DNA from 4 places in the Bacillus atrophaeus genome. Region 3 is predicted to be linked to each of the others. Evidence: riboswitches for the same ligand, from Rfam matches in the RefSeq annotation. Region 3 holds a riboswitch; each other region holds the start of a gene.
The links. A riboswitch is a leader RNA that binds a small molecule or an ion and turns the genes downstream of it on or off. The one in region 3 is predicted to bind S-adenosylmethionine.

Region 1 (7,314 bases), 1.7 Mb from region 3:
AGAAGAAACGGAAACAGGTGTCCCAGCATGCAGGGTTCTAATGAGCTCCTCAGCATCGACCGCCTGACTTTTTCCTACGAAGAAGATGAAAAGCCGATTTTTAAAGACTTGACGTTTCAGCTTCAAAAGGGAGAACGGGCACTATTGCTCGGGCCTAGCGGATGCGGCAAAAGCTCGCTGGCCCTCTGTATAAATGGCCTTTACCCAGAAGCTTGTGATGCGGCGCAGACTGGGCGCATCTCACTTTTCCAAAAAAATATTGAAGATTTTCAAGCTTCTGAAAAGCCCTCTTTACATATCGGAGTGGTCTTTCAAGATCCAGACCAGCAGTTTTGCATGCTCACGGTTGAAGATGAAATCGCTTTTGGGTTGGAAAACCTGCAAATGCCCAAGGAAGAAATGAAAGAGAGAATCGATGATGTATTAGTAAAACTCGATTTAACCGGCTTGAAGAATCAAACTATCTCAGCCCTGTCCGGGGGAACAAAGCAGAAAGTCGCGCTGGCTTGTATTTTGGCGATGGAGCCTGATCTTATTATTCTGGACGAACCGACTTCTCTTCTTGATCCTCATTCAGCACGCAGCTTTGTTCACATGATAAAGGAGCTGCAGGAGGAAAAGGGCTTCGGGCTTCTCGTCATTGAACACCAGCTTGACGAGTGGGCCCCTTGGGTGGAACGGACAATTGTGCTTGACGCATCGGGACAGAAAGTGATGGATGGTGAAACACCGGATATCTTTCAATTCCGTTCAGAAGAACTGAAAAAGATCGGCGTTGCCATTCCTCATGTCGCAGCCATGCAGGAAAACTTGAGCGCACCATTTACTTTGTCAAAAGAGATGCTGTTTACACAGCCGGTTCCCGCTTTCAAAGAAGGCAAGAATCTCCCTCTGACTGAGGATGTGTTAGAGGTAAACAGGCTTTCGTTTTCAAGAGGGCAGCGGGTGATCTTCTCAGACATCAGCTTTTCGCTTCGCGCGGGATCATTGACGGCTGTCGTCGGACAGAACGGGACGGGAAAATCAACGCTTTTATCAGTACTCGCACGGCTCTATAAACCGAAAAGCGGCGAAATTCGCCTGTTCGGCAAATCGCTTCATTCTTTTTCTGAAAACGAGCTGCGAAGGCAGATGGGATTTGTTTTTCAAAACCCCGAGCATCAGTTTGTCTCTGATACGGTATTTGGCGAGCTGGTCTTCGGACATGAACACCATAAGGGCGCAGGCGAAAAAGCGCATGATCTTTTGCGGCGTTTCGGCCTTGACCATGTTCTCACCCATCACCCCTTCGCTTTAAGCCAGGGACAAAAACGGCGGCTGAGCGTCGCCACTATGATGATGCACGATCTGAAGATTTTACTTTTGGATGAGCCGACCTTCGGGCAAGACGCGAAAACCGCTGCGGAATGTATGGAGCTGATTGAAAGCATCCAGGCGGCCGGAACAGCTGTTTTGATGATCACACATGATATGGAACTTGTCTCAGCTTTTGCCGACAACGTTCTTGTGCTTCACGACACAAAATTGGTTTATCAAGGTGCTCCGGCGCCGTTATTTTCAGAGCAGAATGAAATTATTCAACAAGCAAAACTGGCATGGCCGCTTCAATATGAATGGCTGCACCATAAACAGCAGGAGGAACATCATGAACCAGCAATTACAAACCATTAATCCGACAATAAAAGCTGCTGCTGTGTTTTGCTGTGTTGTGATGCTGTCGTTCATTTATAACCCCTACACTCCAGCATGTTTTTATGTGATTATCGTAGTCGGGGTTCTGTCCGCGGCACGAATTTCTCTGAAAAAATGGCTCCTGTTTACGATCCCCTTTCTGATTTTGGCAGCCGGGTGTATGTGGACAGCGGCGGTCTTCGGTAAAGTGCCGACGACCGCTGACAATTTTTTGTTTGAAGCCGGCCCTTTTGAAATAAACCGTGAAAATGCTTTGGTAGGCATTTCACTCGGTTTTCGTATTTTATGCTTTTCGGCCCTTTCCATGATGTTTATTTTCACGACTGATCCGATATTATTTATGCTCAGCCTTGTTCAGCAATGCAGGCTTTCACCGAAGCTTGCGTACGGCATTATCGCAGGTTTTCGTTTTCTTCCGCTGTTAAAAGACGAAGTTCAGATCATTCAGCAGACGCACAAAATCAGAGGCGGCGCATCCGGAAACGGACTGAAGGAAAAGCTCGCATCTATGAAGCGATATACGATTCCTTTACTGGCGAGCGCCATCAGAAAGGCTGAACGGACGGCAATTGCAATGGAATCTAAAGGCTTTACCGGCAGCCGGAATCGGACGTACTACAGAACCCTTACGGTCGCACCCCGTGATTGGCTGTTTTTCTTTCTGGTGCTTTTGCTGTTCAGCGTTAGCTTTTTTATCTCTTTATGCTTTTCTTGACGTGAAAAAACCACTATTTTTAAATAGTGGTTTTTTTTACATGGTGATTGTCTTATTTATCATAGTTGAGAGCTTGGGCAAGGTTGGCTTTGATCTTGATATTCGTAAAGTCAACCCCTAGCTGGACAGCCGTCTGGGCGATTTCAGGCCTGATTCCTGACAAAGTAGAGCTGACACCGATCAAAGTAAGCGCCTCGATTAATTTGAAAATTTGGTGAGCCACCATCGTATCCACAACAACCACACCTGAAAGGTCGATTAATAAATGCTCAACACGTCTTTTCGCACAGGCGTCAAGCGTATTTTCAAGTATGAATTTTGCCCGTTCGGTATCAATATCCCCTACAAGCGGAAGGAGAGCAGTTCTTTGGCTGAGAGTAATGACAGGGGAGCTTAAATCTAAAATCATTTCTCTCTGCGCATTTAATTGCTTTTTAGCATTTTTCTCAGCATGATCCACAAATGTATAGATCGTAAAATCAAATACCTTTACAATCAAATCAGCCCACTTCTTACTTTCCCCTTCTGCAAACTCAGATGAGTTCGATGCAACAAACGTGTCAAAATACTTCTTATATAATGTCCGGTTTCTCATAAATTCACGGATTACGTATTGGACTGGCGTATCTAAATGTTTCTGATCGTTTGTGAGTTCGATAACCCATTCTTGAAATACTTGAAGAAATTCTTTCTCAGGCTTAATATACATTTGGTTGAGATTTCTGTAAAACTCTTTATCCTGCTCAGTCAGTTCCTCAACCACAACTGGATCTTTTAAGGCATAGATAGAATCCGGATCGGTTTCTTCCATTGTGTCGATCCATTCTTTAGCCATTTGTTCAACATGGTCAGAAAAAAACGTAAATAATTTCTCATTCAGTTTCATTGCTTTGCTCCTTTCCCAAAAACTATTATAACCCGACAAAGAGCTGAATCCCAGCCATATCTATAGTCCTTCCTTAATTTGCTGTTTTTCTCTTAAAATACATTATTTTCAAAATATTTAGTTCATTTTCTTCTTTCCTCTATTTTCAAAATAATTCAAATGACTCTATCCGTCTCTACTTTATTTTCATATAATGGAAGCAACACCCTTGTATCCACTTGCAAGCATAAAAAAGGAGGGCTTTTTTATGAATGGTGAAATCCGCTTGATCCCGTATGTCACAAATGAGAAGATTATGGATGTGAACGAGCTTCCAGAGGGTATTAAAGTGATTAAGGCGCCAGAATTGTGGGAGAAAGGGTTTAAAGGGAAGAATGTGACGGTCGCTGTGCTGGATACCGGCTGCGATACGGAGCATCCTGATTTAAAAAATCAGATCATCGGAGGCAAGAACTTTACTGACGATGACGGCGGCAAGGAAGACGCCATTTCTGATTACAACGGCCATGGAACACACGTCGCAGGAACGATCGCCGCTAATGATTCAAACGGCGGTATCGCAGGTGTCGCACCGGAAGCAAGCCTTTTAATCGTTAAAGTTCTGGGAGGCGAAAACGGAAGCGGACAGTACGAGTGGATTATCAACGGCATTAACTATGCTGTGGAGCAAAAGGCTGATATTATCTCTATGTCGCTCGGCGGACCGAGTGATGTGCCTGAGCTGCAGGAAGCCGTCTCAAACGCCGTGAAAAACGGAGTGCTTGTCGTTTGCGCCGCCGGGAATGAAGGTGACGGAGATGAGCGTACTGAAGAGCTTTCTTATCCAGCCGCTTATAACGAAGTCATCGCCGTCGGATCTGTATCGGTCGCGCGTGAATCGTCAGAATTTTCAAACGCAAATAAAGAAATCGACCTTGTTGCTCCCGGGGAAAATATTTTGTCCACTCTTCCGAATAAGAAGTATGGAAAACTGACAGGCACTTCAATGGCCGCCCCCCACGTCAGCGGAGCGCTTGCTTTGATTAAAGGATTTGAAGAAGACGCGTTCCAAAGAACGCTGTCAGAGTCTGAAATTTATGCGCAGCTTGTGCGCCGCACTCTGCCGCTTCAATATTCAAAAACATTGGCCGGCAATGGATTTCTCTATTTGACCGCGCCTGATGCTTTATCGGAAAAAGCGGAGCAGGCACACTTATTGTCTCTATAGATTTATTTTTTCACGATAATATATTCGTTGGTAAGCCTTCTATCCTGTTTCAAACGTTGCCAAAAAGTTTGAAATGAATTTTCGAATTTTTATTGACAATGAATTTGAAAAGCTGTTAAGATTACCAACAAATGATTTAACTTTTCTAAAAATTAATAAGATTTTCTCTTATCGAGAGTTGGGCGAGGGATTGGCCTTTTGACCCCAACAGCAACCGACCGTAATGCCATTGTGAAATGGGGCGCACTGATTTTCGCGCCGAGACTTTTGTCTCTTTAAGGCACGGTGCTAATTCCATCAGATTTATCTGAGAGATAAGAGAGGCTGACGTTTGAATAAAAGCCTCTTTCTCTCTTGGGAAAGAGGCTTTTTTGTTTCTATTGTTAGGAAACCTCTTGGCCCCTTTTTAGCGGGGAAAAGAGTGTTTTATATAAAAGGAGGAAAAATAATAATGACAACGATCAAAACATCGAATCTGGGTTTTCCGAGAATTGGTTTAAACAGAGAATGGAAAAAATCGCTTGAAGCTTTCTGGAAAGGGAATAGCGACAAGGACACGTTCCTCAAACAAATGGATGAATTGTTTTTAACTGCTGTTAAAACGCAGATTGACCAAAAGATTGATATTGTGCCAGTTTCTGATTTCACCCACTATGACCATGTATTGGACACAGCGATCAGCTTTAACTGGATCCCAGAACGATTCAAACATATAACAGACGCTACAGATACATATTTTGCCCTTGCCCGCGGTATTAAAGACGCTGTATCAAGCGAAATGACAAAGTGGTTTAATACAAACTACCATTACATCGTTCCTGAATACAACAAAGATATTGAATTTCGTCTCACCAGAAATAAACAGCTTGAAGACTACCGCCGGGTTAAGCAGGCGTTTGGCGTAGAAACAAAACCGGTGATCGTCGGTCCTTACACCTTTGTCACGCTTGCTAAGGGCTACGAGCAATCAGAAGCAAAAGAGATTCAAAAGCGCCTTGTTCCGCTTTATGTCCAGCTTTTAAAAGAACTTGAACAAGAAGGCGTACAATGGGTTCAAATTGATGAGCCTGCGCTTGTGACAGCTTCTTCTGAAGATGTTTCAGCAGCGAAAGAGCTATATCAAGCCATCACAAACGAGCTTTCCGGCCTTAACGTGCTTCTGCAAACTTATTTTGATTCGGTTGATGCTTATGAAGAATTGATTTCCTACCCAGTCCAAGGAATCGGGCTTGATTTTGTACATGATAAAGGCCGAAACCTTGAACAGCTGAAAGCGCACGGCTTTCCGAAAGATAAAGTGCTTGCAGCAGGCGTGATTGACGGACGTAACATCTGGAAAACTGACCTTGACGAACGGCTGGACGCGATCCTCGCCCTTCTCAGCAGCACGGATATTAATGAGCTGTGGATTCAGCCTTCTAACAGCCTGCTTCATGTTCCCGTTGCGAAACACCCTGACGAACACTTGGAAAAAGATTTGCTGAACGGCCTGTCTTACGCGAAAGAAAAGTTAGCTGAGCTTTCTGCATTGAAGGAAGGCCTGCTGTCAGGAAAAGCAGCCATCAGCGCAGACATTCAACAGGCTAAAGCTGATCTGCAGGCATTGAAACAGTTTGCGACAGGTGCAAATTCCGAGCAAAAGGAAGAGCTTAATCAATTAACTGAAAAAGACTTCAAGCGTCCGATCCCGTTTGAGGAACGCTTGAAAATACAAAATGAATCATTGGGTCTGCCGCTTCTCCCGACAACAACGATCGGAAGCTTCCCTCAGTCTGCTGAAGTCCGGAGCGCACGCCAAAAATGGCGTAAAAGCGAATGGTCTGATGAGCAATATCAGGAATTCATCAACGCTGAAACAAAAAGATGGATTGACATTCAGGAAGAACTGGATCTCGATGTCCTTGTTCACGGGGAGTTTGAGCGGACTGATATGGTCGAATACTTCGGTGAAAAGCTTGCGGGCTTCGCCTTTACAAAATATGCCTGGGTACAATCATATGGCTCACGCTGCGTACGTCCGCCAGTTATTTACGGGGATGTTGAATTTATCGAACCGATGACGGTGAAAGACACAGTTTACGCCCAATCGTTAACATCCAAGCAAGTCAAAGGAATGCTGACAGGTCCTGTTACGATTTTAAACTGGTCATTCCCTCGGAACGATATTTCAAGAAAAGAAATCGCCTTCCAAATCGGTCTGGCGCTTCGTAAAGAGGTAAAAGCTTTGGAGGATGCCGGCATTCAAATTATCCAAGTGGATGAGCCTGCTCTGCGCGAAGGCCTTCCATTAAAAGAAAACGACTGGGAAGAATACTTGACGTGGGCTGCCGAGGCATTCAGGCTAACAACGTCTGCCGTGAAAAATGATACACAAATTCATACGCATATGTGTTACAGCAACTTTGAAGATATTGTGGACACGATTAATGACCTTGATGCGGATGTCATCACAATTGAGCACAGCCGAAGCCATGGCGGATTCTTAGACTACTTGAAAGACCACCCTTACCTGAAAGGACTCGGGCTGGGCGTATATGACATTCATAGTCCGCGTGTACCGCCGACTGAAGAAATTTACAAAATCATCGACGAAGCGCTCACTGTCTGCCCGACAGACCGTTTCTGGGTTAACCCTGACTGCGGATTGAAAACAAGACATCAGGAAGAAACCATCGCAGCACTAAAAAATATGGTCGAAGCGGCCAAACAAGCGAGAGCGAAGCAAAGTCAGCTCGTATAAAGATATTTGCCAGAAACCATCCGCTATTGACAAAAGCCAGGTCATTTATCATGATCTGGCTTTTGTCCGCCTTT
Region 2 (7,314 bases), 1.6 Mb from region 3:
CCTTCCGTTTGTGACCTCTAAGGAGAAAGGAACCGGTCTGGGCCTTGTTGTATGTAAACGTATCGTATTGATGTACGGAGGCACGATTACCATTGACAGTGAGCTTCGAAAAGGAACTGAGGTAACCATTACTCTTCCGGTCACCAACTAAATGAAAACCCCTCTGATTGTCAGAGGGGTTTTCATTTATCTGCGGAACCGCGAATGCCTGTCTGTGTTTTTGGCCGCTCCCCCTTTAAACACTTTTTTGACTGATGCGAACAATCCTTTTAAGATCATCAAAATGATAAAGAAGATCAGAAAGCCCTTCAGTCCCTCAGCCGCATCTTGAAACTCCATATTTCCCCGCCCCGTCACTTTCTGCTGCAATTCAATGGCAAACACGATCACAAATAAGACGGTTAACGTGTAGATAAAGGACAAAGCTGTAACGCTCCATTTAGAGAGCCATTTAAACACGGCTTGAGTCAGTCCGAAAAAAAGAATGCCAAATAATCCGATGACCCAAAAGTGCATCTGTTTATCTGTTAAATTCAAGCCGAGCATCTCACATAAGGAAATAAATACATCGTGGAAACGGTTGATTAATTCGGTAATGAAAATCGTAAGCTCTTTCATCAGTTCCCTCTTTCAAATGGAATTCACCAGAAAAAAAGAGCGCCGCAGCAGCTCTCTTTATTATATGAATAGGATCGTGCGTCTATTTATTTGCTTCATACGCAGGCATAACATCGGCGCGGGACCATAAGCCTAGTTTCTTTACAAAGCCCTGTATTCCTTGAGAAGGCTCTTTTTCCTGCATCAGCTGATGGTACTCGTTCATCAGACAGTCCAGTTCCTGGCTGTGTCTGATTGTGTCATACCCTGTAAATCCTTGCTTCTTAGCGGCATCTATCATTAATTTTCTTTTTTCATCAATAGACACCAGCAATTTTTCTTTTTCAGAATATCTACCCATTCACTTCACCCCTCGCCGCTAAAAGAATAGGAAACAAGTTTGTTTGGGTTCTTGAGCATTATTACAGATTATACTTTATTTGTAAACATATTTTCATTAAATATCTTTATATTTTCATTTATAGTAGATATATTGATAGGATTAAGAGAATAATACCCATACGGCAGATATGCTAAACACACATTTGCCTAAATTAGGTAACCAGCAGGAGGGAATTGTTATGCGGAAAAACAGAGCGCTTATCCTTGGGGGAACAGGCGGCAAAATGATGTTAAAAAAGAAAGACCGCAAAAAAGCGATAAATACCGTTACGCTTTTTTTCCAAATGATAAGAGATTGGAAACATGGACGATATCATCGTTCACCGTTTAAAGCTTTTGTACTTGTGGGCATCGCTTTCCTTTATATTGTGTCTCCCATCGACTTCATTCCCGACGTTATTTTGGGGCTCGGCCTGATAGACGATGCCGCGGTCATTGGAATCATCTGGACGCTATTAAAAAAGGAAATCTCCTTATATGAGCAATGGCAGTCCTTGAACTAAAAAAACCCCGTTTGTAAAAAACGGGGTTTTTTCTATTACTGTATACTTTCCTTTTCATAAATTGGAACCCAGCCCTCTGACGTGACAAAGATTCGGACGGCAACAACTTTACGGTCTTCTTGAAGAGTGAAATAATGACGAATGTTTTCAGGAACTGAGATTAAATCTCCAGGGTTTAAACGGACATCGAAAAAGGTGCCGTCTTTGCCTTGAATGACAAATATGCCGTGGCCGCTTACGATAAAACGAACTTCATCATCTGTATGATGGTGTTCTTTTATAAAATTTTGCAGCAGCTCATCGAGTTTCGGATTTGCATCGGATAGGGAGATTACATCCTGCGCTTTATATCCGCGCCGGGCGGAAATATCTTGAATCTCGGCATCAAAAGTGTCAAGAATCTGCTGTTTCTCTTCATCGGACAAGTCGTATTTTTCTGTCAGCTGTTCTGGAAGCTTCGTAATATCCCATTGTTCATAGATGACTTCTTGACTGTCTAAAAAGCTTGCCACTTCCTCTTGATTCTCAATGATTGTATTTGCCTCATCCTGTATTCTGATTGTTGCCACTGTTTTTTCCTCCTTTTTTTATCTCACCAGCTGGTCCCGGAGTGTTTTTAATTTTAAATGGTAGCTGAACAAAAATTCATATGCTTCCAGCACCCTTTTTGCTTCAAAAGCGGTTTTTCCCCAAGCTGTGATGCCATGGTTTCTTATAAGAACCGCTCCGGAATCTCCGGAAACGCAGGCTGCGAAATCCATTGCCAATGTCGGAATGTGCGCGGCGTTTTCAATGATCGGCACCGTCACCTCCGCATTCTCTTCCCACAAGCCAAGCGCTTTTATAATTTCTTGGCCTTTGAACGTAATGTGTTTGTCATCGCCGTAAAGCTCAGAAATTACGTTATTATCAAGTGTGTGGACATGCAGGCAGCAGCCCGCATCTGTTTTTTTGTATAAATACGTGTGGAGAAGGGTTTCCGCCGACGGTTTTAATGAATGTCCGCTTTCGGCAGGTTCTCCGTTCAGGTCTACCAGTAAAAAATCTTCGTCCGTTTCTTTCCGTTTATCCTTGCCGCTCGCTGTGACGAGAAATGTCAGGGGAACATCAGAAACCTTAATGGACAGATTTCCGCTTGTTGCCGGAAACCAGTCTCTTTCAGCCAGTTCACGCTTTACTTCGGCAAGTTCACGCCAACGCTGTTGTTTTGTATCCATGCTTTTACCTCCCCGATGTTTTCGATGCCGCTTTTCACTTCGTAAAAGTCTTGGTAAGGAAGGTGCTGTAACCCTAATTGAACGCATTCATTCAATAAGTAGTCTCTCGCAAAGCAAATATCAGACAATTTGGCAGCTTCCACATCAGTCACTGAATCACCAATCATAATGACAAACTCAGCTTTTTCAGAAAGCTGGCGGATAACCGAAGGCTTACAGCATCCGCATCCATTTGTACAAAGGCTGTCGCAGGAATGAGGCCATTTGATATGAATATATTCGTCTTCAAAGGATGCATGATTGCAATAAATACGGTCTCTGTCTACGATTCCCTCAAGAAGAGGATAAACAAAGAAGTCCATTCCCCCGCTTACGACATAAAACGGAAGCTCGTGCTGGTTGACAAATGATACAAATTCACGAAAGCCATTCCGAATCTTTGCATCTTGTAACACAAATCTTGTAATCTCTTCTTTCATACTGCTCGGAAGAAGGCTGAACATCTGCCCGACTCCTTCTTCAATTGTTACTTCTTTTGACAGGACACCGTCTTTTAAGGCGGTCCATTCCGGCGGGGCGAATTCTTTCATGATGCTGACAATGTTGTCGTTCATTGTGATCGTTCCGTCAAAATCACAAATGATGAGCGGTTTTTTGGTCATACAGCATCAACCTTTCCCCATTTATCTAGAGCAAGTTTCAAATCATTGCACTGCTCCGCTTTTTCATCCGGCGACTGCGCTTCAAGCACGGCGTCAATGATGGCTCTGAATGCTTTACCTCCGCCTTGGGCGCCGTTTGGATGACCGTGAATGCCTCCTCCCGCATTAATCACATGATCAATGCCGAAATCCTTCATCAGGAGCGGAACCATGCCAGGGTGAATGCCCGCTGACGGTACGGCAAATGTTTGCTGAAAAGAATCCTCTCTCACGCACTCATCATGAATAGCGAGAGCATCCTCTTTCGGAAGCGCAACTGACCCGTAAGGAGACGGGAATAAACTGAAATCCGCACCGCAATAGCGGTTTAGTTTCCCCAGCAGGAGAGCGTGTGCAAATCCGTAATAGGGTGATGATGTAAACGCTCCGCTGACTGCCGGATGGGCCATAATCGGAACAGAAACTTCAGGATCTTCGGCAAGGCTCTGCATGACATCCAAGCCGTAAGCGTAGACGTTAAATAACAGCGCGTCCGCTCCAAGCTCAGCTGCACGCCTTGCTTTATCCTTAAGGTCAGCCGTTCTTCCCGTCAGGTTCACCGCATAAAGCGTTTTATGCCCTGTTTGTTCATAGGTTTCACGCAGCACTTGCCTGCCCTCTGTGATCCGTGTTTCAAAGGGCGCCAGATCTGTTTCAAAGAAAATTTCGTCATCCTTGATTAAGTCCACTCCGCCGAGTGCCTGCTGTCTCAGCTGATCTTTAATATCTTCAAGATCTCTTCCTATGACCCCTTTAAAAATGCTCATTAACAGCGGTCTTTCAAACACGCCCAGCGCCTTGCGAATACCGTAAGCGCCAAACTTCGGTCCTGGCAGCCTTTGTTTAAAACCTTCTGAAAATTCCAGATCGGTTAATTTGATTTTCCCGTCAAGTGACAGCTTGCCAAACACAGTCGTCAGCACCGCCGGAATGTCGTATGTAAAATTAATTTCCGGATAAGCAATTGTAATGACCGCTTGTTTTTCCGATTCAAGAGCTCCTTCTTTCTCCTCAACGCTTACGACCCGCCCCTTATGCTTTTGCAGCTGTTCCTGCTTCAGCAGGGGTAAATCCGTCCATGAGCCTACAGTCAGCCCTGTCGCAATCTGTTCTGCTCTTTTTTCACAATCAGACCCCGGATTTGTCAGGAGATATGTTGCCAATAATTCACTCATGGTTGAACTCCTTTCCTCAAAGAACACATATAAAAAGCCTCTTCAAACCGTATTGCGTCTGAAGAGGCTTCGTTTTATGTCCGAATCTTATCTCTCAGCGCTTGCTGCAAGAATTAGCACCGTGCTTTACAAGTCGGTTGCCGGGCTTCATCGGGCTTGTCCCTCTGCCTGCTCTTGATAAGAATATAGATTTTATAAATTATTTTGAATTATCCCATCATTAAAGTGTGTTGTCAATGCTTTTTATTGAAAAGATTCAGTTTGCCGATACGGGAGGCCGCTTCTTTAAGACGTTCCTCGCTCGTTAATAAACCGACTCGAATATAGCCCTCTCCATATTCTCCAAACCCATTTCCAGAGGCAACGGCAACATTGGCTTTCTCAAGCAGCAAATCCGAGAATTCCTGGGAGGTATAGCCGTCTGGCACCGGAAGCCAGGCGAAAAATGATCCCGCCGGAGCCGTGACATCCCATCCGATCTCCCGGCAGGCTGTAATCCACGCCTGCCGTCTGCTCTCATACATGGCGTTTTGTTCAGCCACACACGTTTGGTCTGATAAGAGAGCCGCCGCTGCCGCTTGCTGTGTCGCCTTGAACAGACTGACAAACATATGGTCCTGATAAAGGTTAATGGCTTCAATCACAGATGCATTACCGACGGCAAATCCGACGCGCCAGCCCGCCATATTATACGTTTTAGACAATGTATAGATTTCTATGCCAATGTCCTTTGCCCCTTCAGTTTGTAAAAAGCTTAATGGCTTGTGCCCGTCAAAGCCAACTGCGCCGTATGCGAAATCATGAACGACACAGATGCCGTTTTCTTTAGCCAAGCTGACCGTTTCTTCAAAGAAATCCGAAGTAGCAACGGCTCCTGTCGGATTATTCGGATAATTCAAATACATCAGCTTAGCTTTTTCCTTTACGTCAGAGGAAAGGCGGCTGTAATCAGGCAGGAACCCCCTCTCCTCTATAAGCGGCATCATTTCCATTTCGGCTTTAGCAAGCGCAACCCCCGACCAATAATCTGGATAGCCCGGATCGGGAACTAAAATGGTGTCCCCTGGGTTTAATAAACATTGCGGAAGCTCGACAAGCCCCGCTTTTCCGCCGAATAAAATGGCAATTTCACTTTCCGGATCTGCTTTCACTCCGTATTCTCTTTGATAAAATGCCGCTGCTGCTTTTTTTAAATGATAGGAGCCGCGGAATGATGAGTATTTGTGGTTCTCTGGGTCTGCGATCGCGTTTTTCATTTCTTCGACAATATGATCCGGTGTCGGCTGATCAGGATTTCCCTGCCCTAAATTGATGACGTCGTGCCCTTCTTGCAGTTTTTTGTTCACCTTTTTGACTAAAGAAGCAAAAAACTGTTCGGGAAGCTGTGTTAACACGTGAGAATGTTCAAATTTCATCTGTTTTCACCTTCTAAAAAAATTTCTTGAAATGATAGTCCATCATCATATATGGTTATATATAAAAAGTAAAGGGAAACTTGGAGGTGCTGCAGAGGTGAAATGGACCATATCCTGTCTTCAATTTGATATTGCATACGGTAATCCTTCAGAAAATATAAAAAAAGCTGAATCTTTAATCGAAAAAGAAAGTAAACACGCCGATGTTCTCGTTCTTCCTGAATTGTGGACGACCGGCTACGATCTGACAAACCTTGACCTGTTAGCGGATGATGACGGTCTCGCTGCTCAAAGCTGGCTGAAAAAGACCGCAAAAACGCATGGTGTCCACCTAGTCGCCGGTTCTGTCGCCGTCAGAAAAGGCGGCCATATCTATAATACGATGTACATTGCGGATAAAGAAGGAAAGATCGTTAAAGAGTACAGCAAAGCCCATCTGTTCCAGCTGATGGATGAACACCTTTATTTATCGGCCGGCTCGGCTGATGGTTATTTTGAACTTGACGGCGTCAAAAGCTCGGGACTGATTTGCTACGATATCCGTTTTCCAGAATGGATTAGAAAGCATACGACAAAGGGCGCAAACCTGTTGTTTATTTCAGCGGAATGGCCTCTGCCCCGCCTCGACCATTGGAAAAGCCTTCTTATTGCCAGAGCGATTGAAAACCAATGCTTTATCGCGGCCTGCAACTGCACCGGGTCAAACCCCGACAATGAGTTTGCCGGCCACAGCCTGATTATTGATCCGTGGGGCCGTATTTTAGCAGAGGGCTCTAAGGAAGAAGGTGCTGTACGGGCAGAGGTTGATATAGAAGAAAGTGAAGCCGTACGGAAACAGATTCCCGTTTTCGCAGACCTTCGAAAAGATTTATATTAATATTGCACAACAAAAGTTGTTGACAAATAAACGAAGCACCTGTTAACATTTTCATCAACTGATTAATTCGAATTGCAAGACAAGTGAATATTTTCTCTTATCGAGAGTTGGGCGAGGGATTGGCCTTTTGACCCCAACAGCAACCGACCGTAATGCCATTGTGAAATGGGGCGCACAGATTTTGCGCCGAGACGTTAGTCTCATTAAGGCACGGTGCTAATTCCATCAGATTTATCTGAGAGATAAGAGAGGCGAAACGTGTCTGTTAGCCTCCTTCTCTCCAGAGAAGGAGGCTTTTTTTATTGGCCATCCCCCCGCATTACATAAACAGCTATTCATATTGGAGGGTAAATAATCATGGCAGCAACCACAACACCATTGTATGAAACGTTAAATGAAAGCTCCGCTGTTGCATTGGCGGTTAAGC
Region 3 (7,314 bases):
ATCCGGTCAGAATATGTAGCCAAAGGCCAGTACTATAAAAACCTTCAGCAAAAATGACTTTGTTTTACTTTAACATTTTTCGAAACATTATATAAGTAAAAACCATTGAAACCCCAAACCCGAGCTGACTTTTGGGGTTTTTAAGTAAATCCTAAACAATCTCTTACATCAGTCATTAAGGCTATCATTGCATAAGGTTGTGTTCAGTATCCCAGCCTGAGGGGAGCCGCTTACCTGTTTGCTTCAGAACTTTTCGTTCCCTCAGGCTATTTTTCGCTCAATATCCCTTGCACCTTATTCTTTCCTGTTCTCTGATTTCTATTAATTCATCCACAGGTGCGCCTCACCATTTTTTACAGATGATTTTAACGTCCATATAAAAAAGGCTTTCGACGAATCGAAAACCTTTTAAGCATAAACATACTGCGGCTATTCACTGATTTATGCATTCATTGCGATTAAACGCTTCCATTATTGACTGATCTGCTGTTCTCCCGACGACGTTTTCACAGCGTTCTTTTTATGAAACCCTTTTTTGAAATACACTGCAACCAAAATCAAAAACCAGATCGGACCGATAATAACGGCAACTCTGGTGTCCGGGTTATAAGCCATAAGAATAATGACGAACGCCAAAAAAGCTAATGACACATATGAAGTGAACGGATATAACGGCATCTTGTACTTTAAGCGTTTTTGTTCACTCGGCTGTAAATTTTTACGATACTTAAGCTGAGACAGCAAAATGATTCCCCATGTCCAAATCGCTCCGAATGTGGCTATGCTCGTGACCCATGTAAATACCTTTGCGGGCACTACGTAATTTAACACAACGCCGATTAATAACGCACCTGCGGAAGCCAAAACGGCCTTACCCGGAACCCCGCCTTTTGTCAAAGTTCCATAAGCTTTCGGCGCTTCATTTTGTTCAGCCAGGTTAAAGAGCATGCGCCCCGTGCTGAAAATCCCGCTGTTGCAAGAAGACAGCGCTGCCGTCAAAACAACAAAGTTAATGATGCCCGCGGCCGAAGGAATGCCGACTTTTTCAAAAGTAAGAACAAACGGGCTTCCTTGTGAACCGATTTCCTGCCAAGGGTAAATAGACATAATGACAAATAATGCACCAACATAAAAAATAAGAATCCGCCAAAATACTGTATCAATCGCTTTTGCTAACGATTTTTCCGGATTTTTCACCTCTCCGGCAGTCACACCAATCATTTCAATTCCTAAGTAAGCGAACATCACCATTTGGAGTGACAGCAAAACCCCTTTTATGCCGTTTGGGAAAAATCCGCCATTGTTCCACAGATTGCTGATGCCTGTCGCGACTCCTCCGTTCCCGACTCCGGCGATAATCATTAATAAACCAACAACAATCATCGATAAGATTGCTACAATTTTAATAAGAGCAAACCAAAATTCCAGCTCTCCATATGCTTTTACGGCTAGGAAGTTGACAGCCGTCATTATCATCAGCGCTGCCAATGCCCATATCCAGCTTGGAACATCCGGATACCAATATTTCATATAGATGCCGACTGCTGTAATCTCAGCCATACACGTTACCACCCATAAAAACCAATAATTCCAGCCGGTCAAATATCCCGCGAGAGGGCCCAAATAGTCACGTGCGTATCTGCTGAAAGAACCTGCCACCGGCTTTTGAATCGCCATTTCGCCAAGTGCCCTCATAATAAAAAACATAACAAGACCGCTGCAAGCATAAGCTACCAGAATTCCGGGTCCGGCTAACTTAATAGCAGAAGCAGAGCCAAGGAATAAACCTACCCCAATCGCTGCCCCTAATGACATCAAAGATATATGTCTTTGTTCTAATCCCCGATGCAATTGTTTTTCTTGCGCCTTTCTTTGCATAACCCTCTCCCCTAACACTATTCGATTTTAATCTAGTAACGCTTCTTTTGCTGCGTATCATAGTGGGATTCATCCGGCCTTTTCCTCCGAAAACAGTCAAAAATGGCTAGACCTATCTAATCTATTAGTCATTCAATTAACTCTATTATAAACGTTTTGTGAATATTTTTTAACACTTTATGTAAAGCATAGCGGAATACAAGGACTAAGAGGAAGTCGGATGGATGCAGAGTGCAGCAGGTATAACAAAAAGGCTTCCGACGAATCGGAAGCCTTTTAATTATACAAAAATAACTTCTTTGGGCTGATGGTTCAGTTCTTCAGGCACTAATCGTTTTTCAACATTAATGCTGTGCCAGATCATGAAGATCAGCACTGTCCAGATTTTACGGCTGTTATCCGCTTTATCCGCACAATGGTCTTCAAGAAGCTGAAGGACATAATCCTTTTTAATATAAGCGTCTGTTTCACTTTCCCGAATAATATTTCGGATCCACTCATTCATTTCATTTTTCAGCCAATGGCGGATCGGCACTGGGAAACCGAGCTTTTTGCGGTTCAGCACGTGATCAGGAACAACGCCCTCTGCCGCTTTGCGAAGCAGATATTTCGTTGTGCCGTTTTTCGTTTTTAATTCATCCGGAATTTTTGAGGCCACATCGAATACGACCTTGTCCAAGAACGGTACACGCAGTTCTAATGAATTGGCCATTGTCATTTTATCCGCTTTTAACAGAATATCGCCGCGCATCCATGTATGAATGTCTACATACTGCATCTTGTTAATGTCACTGTATGAGCTGCTTTCTGTAAAGTACGGCTTCGTCACATCGCGGTAAGAAAGCTGCGGATTATAATGTTTGAGAAGCTGTTTTTTCACAGGTTCTTCAAAGATTTTCGCGTTTCCGATATAGCGGTCCTGAAGCGGCGTACATCCTCTGATCAGCAGGCTTTTGCCTCGCATTCCTTCGGGCATGACAGAAGCTACATACAAAAGCATCTTTTTCAGACCGGACGGGATGCGTTCAAACGGTTTAAGAGAAAGCGGTTCGCGGTAAATATTGTATCCGCCGAACAGTTCGTCAGCCCCTTCGCCCGATAACGCGACTGTTACTTGTTTTTTCGCTTCTTTTGCGACGAAATACAATGGAATCGCAGCCGGATCAGCAAGCGGATCATCAAAATGCCAGACAATTTTCGGCAGTTCGTTCATATATTCTTCCGGAGAAATAACGGTGCTGAAGTTTTCTATGCCAAGTGCAGCTGCCGTTTCCTTCGCAACATCAACCTCACTGAACCCCTGCTGTTCAAATCCGACAGAAAATGTTTTCAAGTTCGGATGAAATTCTTTAGCAACGGATACAATAAAGGAAGAATCAATCCCTCCTGAAAGGAAAGAACCGACTGGCACGTCACTTCTCATATGAACCTTAACAGAATCAAAAATCGCGTCTCTTACTTCCTTGACAAGCTTATCTTCATCTGAAGATTGAACAGGCTTGAAATGCGCTTTGAAATACGTTTTAAAGGTGATATCGCCTTCCGGGCGAATCGTAAACTGCTGTCCAGGCTCTACCTTTTTCACATTCACGTCCAGCGTGCCAGGTTCAGGAACAAATTGGAACGACATGTACTGCTGAAGTGCCTCAGTATCCAGTTGAATATGGCTTTCAGCAGCCATTAAGCTTTTTCTCTCTGAGGCAAAATAAACCTGATCATTGATCGTTGTGTAATATAACGGCTTAATGCCAAATGGGTCTCTTGCGCCGTACAAGACATGATCATTTTTATTCCAAATCAGAAAAGAAAACATTCCGCGTAATTTTGAAGCGGCTTCTTCTTTATAATGACGGTATGTCGCAAGAAGGACCTCTGTGTCTGAATCTGTGTTGAATTGGTATCCTTTTGATTCAAGCTCTTCTCTCAGTTCAATATAGTTATAGATTTCTCCGTTAAAGATAATCCAATATGTTTCATCTTCATATGATAAAGGCTGCCCGCCGTTTTCTACATCAATAATGCTGAGCCGTCTGAATCCGAATCCGACATGCTCATCATGGTAATACCCATCACTATCAGGACCGCGGTGAACGATCATCTGATTCATCTGTTTGATAAGTTCTTCTTGATCTGCGGTTTGAGTTAATGGATGCTTGTTAAAAACTCCAACAAATCCACACATATTATTGCCTCCATATTATTATTTTCATGATGAAATCCCTCTTTATAGACGCACCGGATATTAAATCGTTTCACTGTTATGTAAAAAAATAAACCTGGGCCTAATGAAAAAAGGGAAAGCCGCTTATAAGTAAGCGGCTATATAATTATTCTGCTAAAGCCTCTTTGCGAAGCTGGTCAGCCTTATCTGTACGCTCCCACGGAAGGTCAACATCATGACGTCCGAAGTGACCGTAAGCAGCCGTTTGTTTATAGATCGGACGGCGCAGATCAAGCATTTTGATAATGCCGGCCGGGCGCAGATCAAAGTTATTGCGTACAACTTCAATCAGCTTTTCTTCAGAAGCTTTTCCTGAATCAAAAGTATTAATGGATATGGAAACCGGCTGCGCAACACCGATAGCGTAAGCAAGCTGCACTTCGCAAGAATCCGCAAGACCCGCTGCCACAATGTTTTTCGCTACATATCTAGCTGCGTATGCCGCTGAACGGTCTACCTTCGTTGCGTCCTTACCTGAGAACGCGCCGCCGCCGTGGCGTGCATAGCCGCCGTACGTGTCAACGATGATTTTACGTCCTGTAAGACCGGCATCTCCTTGAGGTCCGCCGATTACAAAACGTCCTGTCGGGTTAATGAAGTATTTTGTTTCTTCATCAATTAATTCCTCAGGAACGACAGGATTAATGACGTGCTCCTTAAGATTGCGCTGAATTTGCTCAAGCGAAATTTCAGGGTGATGCTGTGTTGAAATAACAATCGCGTCAATACGGACCGGCTTATTGTTCTCATCATATTCCACAGTTACTTGAGTTTTTCCGTCCGGACGAAGGTAAGGAAGAATATCTTCTTTGCGTACTTCGCTCAAGCGGCGCGCTAATTTATGCGCCAATGAAATCGGAAGCGGCATAAGCTCTTTAGTCTCGTTGCACGCATAACCGAACATTAAGCCTTGGTCTCCTGCACCGATCGCTTCGATTTCAGCATCGCTCATTGTGCCTTCACGGGCTTCAAGCGCCTGATCCACACCCATCGCGATGTCGGCGGACTGCTCGTCAATAGACGTTAAAACAGCGCATGTTTCAGCGTCAAATCCGTATTTCGCGCGCGTATAACCAATTTCTTTGATCGTTTCACGCACCGTTTTTGGGATATCAACATACGTGGATGTTGTGATTTCTCCGCTGACAAGCACTAAACCTGTTGTAACGGACGTTTCACAAGCAACACGCGCATTAGGGTCATGTTTTAAAATTTCATCTAAAATGCTGTCCGAAATCTGGTCACAGATTTTATCCGGATGCCCCTCCGTAACAGATTCTGATGTAAATAAACGACGATTTTTACTCATGATTTGCTTCCTCCTGGCAAAAGACCTCCCGATAGGCCTTTTATATATGATACGGAACTCGCTCCCTCTTATACAATGTCATACTTTATATTAGAGAATGTTAATTGGCATATTTATGAAATAAAAAAACCTTTTCCACTTGAGGAAAGGGTTGGTTGTGTGTGCCTTTCACTCTTATCGCTCAAGGAATAAATAACCTTGCAACAGGTTAGCACCTTGGTTGTCCCACATGTGTTTCCACATGCTTTTTAAAGAGAAACCGGTTGCTGGGCTTCATTGGGCCTGTCCCTCCGCCAGCTCGGGATAAGAGTATCCGCTCAATAAAATATCTTATCTTATAAGTGTTTATGGTGTCAACAAGAAACAGGAATTAGCAGACTTTATTTCAAAAGTGCGTTTCAAAAACACACACAAAAAAACATCAAATAGTATAGACTATTGGTATTAATGTGTTATACTATTTTACAAATGGCAAGACACAATAAAAGATAAAGGAAGGTTTCTATGAACTCAGTTGATTTAACCGCCGATTTGCAGCTCTTATTAACAAGTCCGAACGTGCAGCATAATTTATCCGTTCCGCAGCTCACCGAAAAAGTAATTGCCCGAAATGAAGGCACATTAACATCGACAGGCGCCGTGAGGGCCACAACCGGCGCTTATACCGGGCGTTCTCCTAAGGATAAATTCATCGTACAGGAACAAAGCACGAAGGATAAGATTGATTGGGGTTCTGTGAACCAGCCGATATCAGAAGAAGCATTTGACCGGCTGTACACAAAGGTCGTCAACTACCTGAAAGAAAGAGATGAATTGTTCGTCTTCGAAGGTTTTGCAGGCGCAGATGAAAAATACAGGCTGCCGATCACTGTCGTAAATGAATTTGCATGGCACAATTTATTTGCCAGACAGCTTTTTATCAGACCGGAAACAAATGATAAAAAAACCGCTGAACAGCCGTTCACCATTCTTTCCGCGCCTCATTTTAAAGCAGACCCGGAAACGGACGGCACACATTCTGAAACATTTATCATCGTTTCATTTGAAAAACGAACCATTCTAATCGGCGGGACAGAATATGCCGGTGAAATGAAAAAATCCATTTTCTCAATTATGAATTACCTTCTGCCTGAACGGAATATATTGCCGATGCATTGTTCAGCCAACGTGGGCCGGGAAGGAGACGTCGCTCTTTTCTTCGGTCTGTCAGGCACCGGAAAAACAACATTATCCGCAAGTTCAGACCGCAAGCTGATCGGCGATGATGAGCACGGCTGGTCCCATACGGGCGTCTTTAATATAGAAGGCGGCTGCTACGCCAAGTGTATTCATTTAAGCGAGGAGAAGGAACCCCAGATTTTCAACGCGATTCGTTTCGGATCAGTGCTTGAAAATGTCGTCATAGATGATCAGACGCGTGAGGCAAACTACGATGATTCTTTTTATACGGAAAACACTCGTGCCGCTTACCCGATTGATATGATTGACAACATCGTGTCACCAAGCATTGCCGGTCACCCGTCTGCCATTGTTTTTCTGACGGCCGACGCATTCGGCGTACTCCCGCCAATCAGCAAACTGACAAAGGAACAGGCGATGTACCATTTCTTAAGCGGCTATACAAGTAAGCTGGCCGGAACCGAACGGGGCGTCACTTCACCAGAGACCACGTTCTCCACATGCTTTGGCTCACCGTTCTTGCCGCTGCCTGCCCATGTATACGCTGAAATGCTTGGGAAGAAGATTGATGAACACGGCGTGCAGGTTTACCTTGTCAACACAGGCTGGACTGGCGGAGGTTACGGCGTCGGAGAACGCATGAAGCTTTCTTACACACGTGCAATGGTCAGAGCCGCAATTGAAGGCGAATTGGAGAATGCAGAGATGAAGACGGATACTGTCTTTG
Region 4 (7,314 bases), 1.9 Mb from region 3:
CATTGAAGTAATGGCCGAACGCGGAGACAATTGGAGCGGGCAGACAGTCGGCATCAGCTACGCCGATAACGAAGACACCGCGCTTGAAATGAAACAGCTGATTGAAGACGCCTTTCATCCGAAAGAGATTATCATGCATACGATCGGATCGGCCGTAGGCTCCCATTCCGGTCCGGGAACGCTGGCGATTTTTTTCTCAAGTAAATCATAAACAACAAAACCGGTAAGCTTTATGATAAGGACTGCCGGTTTTTTACTTTTCTCTTATATGCATGCAGGACCGAAGCAGATTGCTTTGAACCTTCACCGTACAAATATTGGCCGCCTCGATAGCTGCTTGTTTCCTCATACTAAGAATCTGGGATGCTGTTACATAAAAACTTAACGCCCGATAATAAATTTGCTCTTAGGCTTCGCTCCCAACATTCAGCGTATAAACATCCTCCTATTAGGCTGCCGCTATTCTACTAATTTCTTATTCACGTAAATAATGACGCCGGCCCCATATGCCAAAATGAGCGGCGGGATCAGCTGCTCCTGTCCGGGAAATGCGATAAAGCTGTTCAGCAGAATAAATAAACCGGAATTCAAGAAAAAGCAGCCTGCAATTCTTGCCAGCCTATCCTTGTCACGGATACGCGCCTCATTAAAACCGGCCAGTATCCAAGTTTGTTTTTTTATTCCTACATAATAGGCTATCCAAAAGAAAAGAAGCGAAATGATCGTTAACAGATAATTGATGCTTAAATCCATGTTACGGCCTCCCCGTGTTACTTAAAATTCAAAAAAGAAAAAAAACGGCACAGCTACAACACCAACTAAACCGCTGCCAGATTTGCTATAACGATGATCTCTTTTTGAGATTTCATTTTGTTTTTTCTGACAGAAATAGACGATTGTCCCGTTGTTCCTCACGCCCAATAACGCTTCAGCAAACTCCTTCGGCTGCGAAAATTCCTCAGAAATCACATTTGGGAGTTTCTCGGCCTTTGTTTTGTCATTCTTCACAAATACGCGACCCTCATTTCCCCGATTGCATTCTCTCTTTCTACATCAGACATATTCTTCAGCTCTGTATATAGTTCCTCTGCATAACGCTCTATGTTCTGCTGTTTTTTCATGAGGTTAGTAAAGCATGGAGCGTTTCGCGGAGTATTCCCCAAATCCTGTCCGGACTCCTCGGCACTTGGAGACCATACTCAATTGGATATATTCACCGCAAAAAAAGCAGGCTTGCTCTCTGGCAGCCTGCTCTCTACTTTATTGCTTTTCATATGTCCAGCCGTTTTCCTGATAGACCTTGTTATTCTTCATCAAGTGTCCGAGCGCCCGTTTAAAGGCGGCCTTGCTCATCTGAAAGCGTTGGCGGATATCTTCCGGGTCGCTCTTGTCTCCGTATGGCATGGCGCCGTTTCTCGTTCTCATATAAGTAAGGATTTGCTCGGCGTCTACTGACAACGCATCCTGTTTCCGCGGGAGAAGCGACATGTTCACCGACCCGTCATCCTTCACTTCAATCACCCGTCCTGTGATTCTTGATCCGAGTCTCGGCTCTTCTTTTCTTTCAGAAGGGTGAATGAAGGCGCGAATGCCGTCGTCTGTGATCAGGAAAGAACCGGAAGCGATAAGCCTGTACACCGTTCCTGTCAGCTCTTTATTCATCATATCTTCTGACGCTTCAGTAAACAGCTCGCTGATGATGTCCTCCGGCGCGGGTTTTGCAAACATGCGTCCGCGGTTTGTCACTTTCAGCATACAATACAGCTTGTCCCCTCTTTGCGGCCACACGGATTCGTACGGAGGAAGATGCTCTGTTGCGACAAGCGCGTCCTTAGATAAGCCGACATCGACGAACACGCCCATATCGTCTACTGCATCCACTACATCTACCCATCCATATTGCTCGGCGCTGATGACCGGTATTTTCATCGTTGCCGCAAGCCTTTCCTGCTGGTCAACGTAGATGAATACCTCTACTTCGTCTCTTTCTTCTATATCCTCTGTCACTTCACTGTTATGTAAGAGAACCGTGTCTTCTCCGTCGGTTAAAAAGTAACCGAAATCTGTTTGGTGATCTATACTCAAGGTTAATTGCTGCCCTGGTCTCATGCTATCGTCCTTCCTATTCCGCTTATGTTTTTGGCGGATGTTGTTCCTTATTTTTTTCCAATCATCCCAAATTGATTCTTTGTTCTGTTGGAAGTTTCTCTTTATTCTACTATAATCAACACATAAGTTAAATGTTATGGAGGTTTTCATATGGCAAAAGAAAGTTCTTTTGATATTGTGTCCAAGGTTGAATTCCCGGAAGTCCAAAACGCAATTCAGATTGCATTGAAGGAAATCGGCACCCGCTATGACTTCAAAGGCAGTAAAAGCGACATTACGTTAGAAAAAGAGGATCTCGTTCTGGTTTCCGATGATGAATTCAAAATGAGCCAGCTTAAGGATGTGCTCACAGGCAAACTCATTAAAAGAAATGTTCCGACCAAAAACATCGAATATTCAAAAATCGAGAATGCCTCCGGCGGCACTGTGAGACAGCGCGCGAAGCTAGTTCAAGGGATCGATAAAGAGAACGCCAAAAAAATCAACACGATCATTAAAAACTCAGGTCTGAAAGTGAAATCCCAAGTCCAGGATGATCAGGTACGGGTGACCGGAAAAAGCAAGGACGATCTTCAGCAGATTATGTCTGCCGTCCGCGGTGCTGACCTGCCGATTGACGTTCAATTTATAAATTTCCGATAAATTTTACATTTGCTATTGATTATTGTCTATATTTTCGGTAAATTTGGAGAAAGGAAAATTCCTCATCTCTTTTTGGGGAATTCCGGATTTCATTTGCTCAATTAAAAACTGAATCATTGTTCTTATCAAGAGAAGCTGAGGGACTGGCCCGAAGAAGCTTCAGCAACCGGTGTAATGATTGCATTCGCAGTCATGACCAAGGTGCTAAATCCAGCAAGCTTGAACAGCTTGGAAGATAAGAAGATAGACAAATCTTTTATAAAGTCTTCTTCTTAAGAGGACTTTTTTTAATTCTCTTTTTTCCTTGCTGAATGTTATGAAGGAGGCAGACAATGGGACTTTTAGAAGATTTGAAACATCAGGTATTAATCGGAGACGGCGCTATGGGGACGCTTCTTTATTCATATGGCATTGACAGATGCTTTGAAGAATTGAATGTGTCAAAGCCGGAGGAAATCAAACGAATTCATGAAGCGTATGTTCAGGCGGGCGCACATATTATTCAAACCAATACATACGGGGCCAACTATATCAAATTATCCCGGCACGGACTTGAAGATGAAACCAAAAAAATCAATAAAGAAGCCGTCAAAATCGCGCGTGCCTCGTCTGGCGGAGCGTATGTGCTCGGAACGATGGGCGGCATCCGCACCTTTAACAAAAATGCGTACAGCCTTGAGGAAATTAAAAGAAGCTTTCGGGAACAGCTTTATCTTTTGCTGCACGAAGAGCCGGACGGACTCCTTTTGGAAACCTATTATGATCTTGAAGAAGCACAGGAAGTCTTAAAAATTGCCAGAAAGGAAACGGATTTGCCGATCGTACTGAATGTCTCGATGCATGAACAAGGGGTGCTTCAAGACGGAACGCCTCTATCGGAAGCTCTTCGATCGCTTGTCGGTCTTGGTGCTGATGTGACGGGCATTAACTGCCGGCTCGGCCCTTATCATATGATTGAAGCGCTCACCGAGGTGCCGATTTTTGATGATGCGTTTTTATCCGTTTATCCTAACAGCTCCCTGCCATCCCTAGAAGAAGGACGGCTTGTGTATGAAACAGATGATACGTATTTCCAAAACAGCGCCATTGAATTCCGAAAACAAGGCGCACGGATTATTGGAGGCTGCTGCGGCACAACCCCGAGCCACATTCGGGCCATGGCAGATGCAGTCGGCGGCCTTGAGCCTATTACGGAAAAAGAAGTGAAAGTCAGAGCGCAGGAAACCATCTCCATTCAGCACGAGCGGACCGAGCCGGGATTAGATGAAATCGCCTCTCAAAAAAGGTCAATAATCGTAGAGCTTGATCCGCCGAAAAAGTTGAACTTTGAGAAATTCCTTTCCGCTGCAAGCGAATTAAAAGAAGCCGGAATAGAGGCGCTGACGCTTGCCGATAACTCACTCGCGACTCCGAGAATCAGCAATGTTGCCTGCGGAGCGCTTTTGAAGCAGCAGATGGATATCAGATCTCTCGTTCATATAACATGCAGAGACCGAAATATTATCGGCTTGCAGTCACATTTAATGGGGCTCGACACTTTAGGCTTAAACGATATTTTGGCGGTTACAGGCGATCCTTCTAAAATCGGTGATTTTCCGGGGGCCACATCTGTTTATGACTTAACATCCTTTGATTTAATCAGGCTGATCAAGCAATTCAATGAAGGGCTTTCCTTATCGGGGAAACCGCTCGGCAGAAAGACCAATTTTTCTGTCGCCGGGGCGTTTAATCCCAACGTCCGCCACCTTGACAAAGCGGTGAAACGGCTTGAGAAAAAAATCGATTGCGGCGCCGATTATTTTATCTCACAGCCAGTCTACTCAGAGCAGCAGCTTGTCGACATCCATAACGAAATCAAGCATCTCAAGACGCCTGTTTACATTGGCATTATGCCGTTAACCAGCAGCCGCAACGCCGAATTTATTCATCATGAAATTCCCGGCATCAAACTGTCGGATTCCATTCGCGAGAAAATGGCGCTTGCCGGTGAAGATAAGCAAAAACAAAAAGCGGAAGGCCTCGCCATCGCCCGCTCTCTTCTCGATACGGCATGTGAGCTGTTTAACGGAGTTTATCTGATCACGCCTTTCCTCCGGTCTGACTTAACGGCGGAGCTTACTTCCTATATTCAGAAAAAAGACGAAAAGCGCGAGAATGTGTTTTTGCACTAAACGTGAAAAGGGCTGCCTGAATAAATCAGGCGGCCCTCCTCTTTATGGATGGCAGGTGATAATATAAAGAGGTGTCTCCCCTTCTCTTCAAACCATTAGTAAAAGGAGGATATCATGATTCTTGTCAATGAAATTTCAGCAGAAGATACTTATGAAATCAGACATATGATCTTGCGTCCGCACCAAACGATAGAACAATGTAAATATGAACGAGACAAAGAGGAAGGCAGCTTTCACCTCGGCGCTTTTTTTGACGGAACGCTGATCAGCGTAGCTTCTTTTTATCGCCAAGATCATCCCTTGATTGAAGCTGGCCCATCCTATCAGATGAGGGGAATGGCGACGCTTGCCGGATACCGCAAGCAGAGAGCCGGAAGCACGCTTGTCACTCGCGCTGAACAGAAGCTTGCCGATATGGGGGCAAAAACGGTATGGTGCAACGCCAGATGCCACGTGCAAGGGTACTACGAAAAGCTTGGCTGGAAGGATACTGGTGATCCATTTGATCTCCCTGGTATCGGACCTCATATTGTAATGTATAAAAAACTCAAGTAAGACGGTGATAATGATGCCAATGAGTGATGCTGCGCTTTCCGTTTTAACAGAAAAAGATGTGCCTGGCCTGTTTGCATTGTGCCGGCACGCAGGCTGGCCGGGTTATGATGAGCGGGAGCTGGAGCTTTTGCTGCAAAACGGACGCCTTTTTGGTTATAAGGACAGCAAAGGAACTCTTCTTTCTTGCTCCGGCATTTTTTCATACGGGGCTTTTGCTTCGCTTGGCCTTGTGATCGTACAAAAAGAATTCAGAGGGGCCGGTCTCGGCAAAAAGATGGTGGAAGCATGCATCGGCGAACTAAACGATACCATTCCGATTATGCTTGTCGCCACCGAGCAAGGCCTGCCGCTTTATCAAAAAGCCGGATTTCAGCAAATCAGTTCCATTTATAAGTATGTGTGTGACCGCTTTTTGCCTCACACAGCGGATTCTGATATAGACATTGCACCTTTTCAGCCAAAGGATTTTCAGGCTTTAACAAAAACAGACCGGGCGGCTTTCGGAACAGGCAGAGAACGCCTGCTTCAGCAGCTCATTTCCGGCTGTTTAGAATGTTCCGTTGTCAAAAACAAAGATGGCAGCATTGTCGGGTACGGACTTTCCCGCCAGACGCCGGACAGCTTGAGAATAGGGCCTTTAATCGCACCTTCCAGAGAATGTGCGGCTCTGTTAATCAATGAGCTTGCGGATGGAAAGCAAGGACGGATTCGAATTGATATTTCCGGAGACTACCGCTGTATCGATCTTGATCTGGCGGCCATGGGGTTTGTACGAGATACTGAATCGCCGCTGATGGTTCTTCAAAAGAGCTCTTTTCCGGAACGAAACGGACACTTAGTCGCCGTTACGTCACAAGGACTCGGCTGATTCAAAATACATGATAAATGCCCGAATACGGTCCATTCCGTATTCGGTTTTTTACATATGACTGAGCGTTAATCTTTTCTGAATAAACCGATACATCAAGGACATTCTAACAAGAAAAGGAGTGAGCCTTGGTGGCACAAACAAAACAACCTAATGTGATGACTATTGTGGCAATCGGTTCTATACCGCTCATTTTAACACTGGGTAATTCCATGTTAATCCCGATCTTACCGCAAATGAAATCCGAACTTCATTTATCTCAATTTCAAGTCAGTCTTGTCATAACGGTTTTTTCGATAACCGCAGCTGTTTTTATACCGATTGTCGGCTACCTCGCAGATCGTTTTTCCCGTAAGAAAATTATTATTCCTTGCTTATTTCTGTACGGGATAGGCGGATTAATCGCCGGTTTTTTCCACCAATCGTTTCCTTTGATCATGGCGGGACGCGCCCTGCAGGGACTCGGCGCTGCAGGGACAGGCCCAATCGCTATGGCCCTGTCGGCGGATCTGTTTAAAGGGGCGCAGGAAAGCAAAGTGCTCGGAATCGTCGAAGCGTCAAACGGAATGGGAAAAGTCCTTTCACCCATTATCGGCTCTCTTATAGCCTTACTTGTTTGGTATGGAGCTTTTTTTGCATTCCCTGCATTTTGCGCTCTTTCTATTCTGCTGACGTGGATTTTTATTAAGGAGAAGAAAAAAGAAGAGGAGCCGCCAACCATAGGAAAATACGCAAAAGGATTATTAAGCGTATTTAAACAAGAGGGCAGATGGCTTTTCACCGCATATTTAGCGGGAGCAACTTGTTTATTTACCCTATTCGGGATCTTATTTTACTTTTCGGATGTACTGGAGAAAACCTATGATACCGATGGCGTAAAAAAAGGGCTGATTCTGGCCATTCCGCTATTGGTCATGTGTGTGACTTCATATATTACCGGAAGTAAAATCGGACAAAAGCAATCCTTAA

Region 1: linked by a shared signal. The riboswitch ahead of metE (5-methyltetrahydropteroyltriglutamate--homocysteine S-methyltransferase) and the one ahead of metK (methionine adenosyltransferase) in region 3 are both predicted to bind S-adenosylmethionine.
Region 2: linked by a shared signal. The riboswitch ahead of mtnW (2,3-diketo-5-methylthiopentyl-1-phosphate enolase) and the one ahead of metK (methionine adenosyltransferase) in region 3 are both predicted to bind S-adenosylmethionine.
Region 4: linked by a shared signal. The riboswitch ahead of AAHT65_RS12800 (bifunctional homocysteine S-methyltransferase/methylenetetrahydrofolate reductase) and the one ahead of metK (methionine adenosyltransferase) in region 3 are both predicted to bind S-adenosylmethionine.

The regions. Positions count from the first base shown of each region.
Region 1 is NZ_CP154443.1:2,740,615-2,747,928, reverse strand. It holds gene AAHT65_RS13980 (ECF transporter S component) at 1-41, shown strand, start outside; gene AAHT65_RS13975 (energy-coupling factor transporter ATPase) at 28-1,671, shown strand; gene AAHT65_RS13970 (CbiQ family ECF transporter T component) at 1,646-2,407, shown strand; gene AAHT65_RS13965 (STAS domain-containing protein) at 2,460-3,293, opposite strand; gene AAHT65_RS13960 (S8 family peptidase) at 3,541-4,500, shown strand; SAM riboswitch class I at 4,666-4,821, shown strand; gene metE (5-methyltetrahydropteroyltriglutamate--homocysteine S-methyltransferase) at 4,952-7,240, shown strand.
Region 2 is NZ_CP154443.1:2,782,839-2,790,152, reverse strand. It holds gene AAHT65_RS14225 (ATP-binding protein) at 1-151, shown strand, start outside; gene AAHT65_RS14220 (hypothetical protein) at 187-618, opposite strand; gene AAHT65_RS14215 (aspartyl-phosphate phosphatase Spo0E family protein) at 701-958, opposite strand; gene AAHT65_RS14210 (YkvA family protein) at 1,179-1,502, shown strand; gene AAHT65_RS14205 (1,2-dihydroxy-3-keto-5-methylthiopentene dioxygenase) at 1,538-2,071, opposite strand; gene AAHT65_RS14200 (methylthioribulose 1-phosphate dehydratase) at 2,090-2,719, opposite strand; gene mtnX (2-hydroxy-3-keto-5-methylthiopentenyl-1-phosphate phosphatase) at 2,677-3,381, opposite strand; gene mtnW (2,3-diketo-5-methylthiopentyl-1-phosphate enolase) at 3,378-4,595, opposite strand; SAM riboswitch class I at 4,680-4,779, opposite strand; partial or broken gene AAHT65_RS14185 (pyridoxal phosphate-dependent aminotransferase) at 4,816-6,010, opposite strand; gene AAHT65_RS14180 (carbon-nitrogen family hydrolase) at 6,108-6,887, shown strand; SAM riboswitch class I at 6,982-7,136, shown strand; gene mtnK (S-methyl-5-thioribose kinase) at 7,245-7,314, shown strand, end outside.
Region 3 is NZ_CP154443.1:156,092-163,405, forward strand. It holds gene AAHT65_RS00875 (gamma carbonic anhydrase family protein) at 1-57, shown strand, start outside; gene alaP (alanine permease AlaP) at 472-1,878, opposite strand; gene asnB (asparagine synthase (glutamine-hydrolyzing)) at 2,159-4,060, opposite strand; gene metK (methionine adenosyltransferase) at 4,206-5,408, opposite strand; SAM riboswitch class I at 5,580-5,718, opposite strand; gene pckA (phosphoenolpyruvate carboxykinase (ATP)) at 5,913-7,314, shown strand, end outside.
Region 4 is NZ_CP154443.1:2,544,642-2,551,955, reverse strand. It holds gene AAHT65_RS12830 (DegV family protein) at 1-211, shown strand, start outside; partial or broken gene AAHT65_RS12825 (M4 family metallopeptidase) at 231-406, opposite strand; gene AAHT65_RS12820 (DUF3784 domain-containing protein) at 460-753, opposite strand; gene AAHT65_RS12815 (hypothetical protein) at 775-1,008, opposite strand; gene AAHT65_RS12810 (CvfB family protein) at 1,261-2,109, opposite strand; gene AAHT65_RS12805 (YajQ family cyclic di-GMP-binding protein) at 2,260-2,751, shown strand; SAM riboswitch class I at 2,871-2,993, shown strand; gene AAHT65_RS12800 (bifunctional homocysteine S-methyltransferase/methylenetetrahydrofolate reductase) at 3,084-4,922, shown strand; gene AAHT65_RS12795 (GNAT family N-acetyltransferase) at 5,037-5,477, shown strand; gene AAHT65_RS12790 (GNAT family N-acetyltransferase) at 5,491-6,345, shown strand; gene AAHT65_RS12785 (MFS transporter) at 6,504-7,314, shown strand, end outside.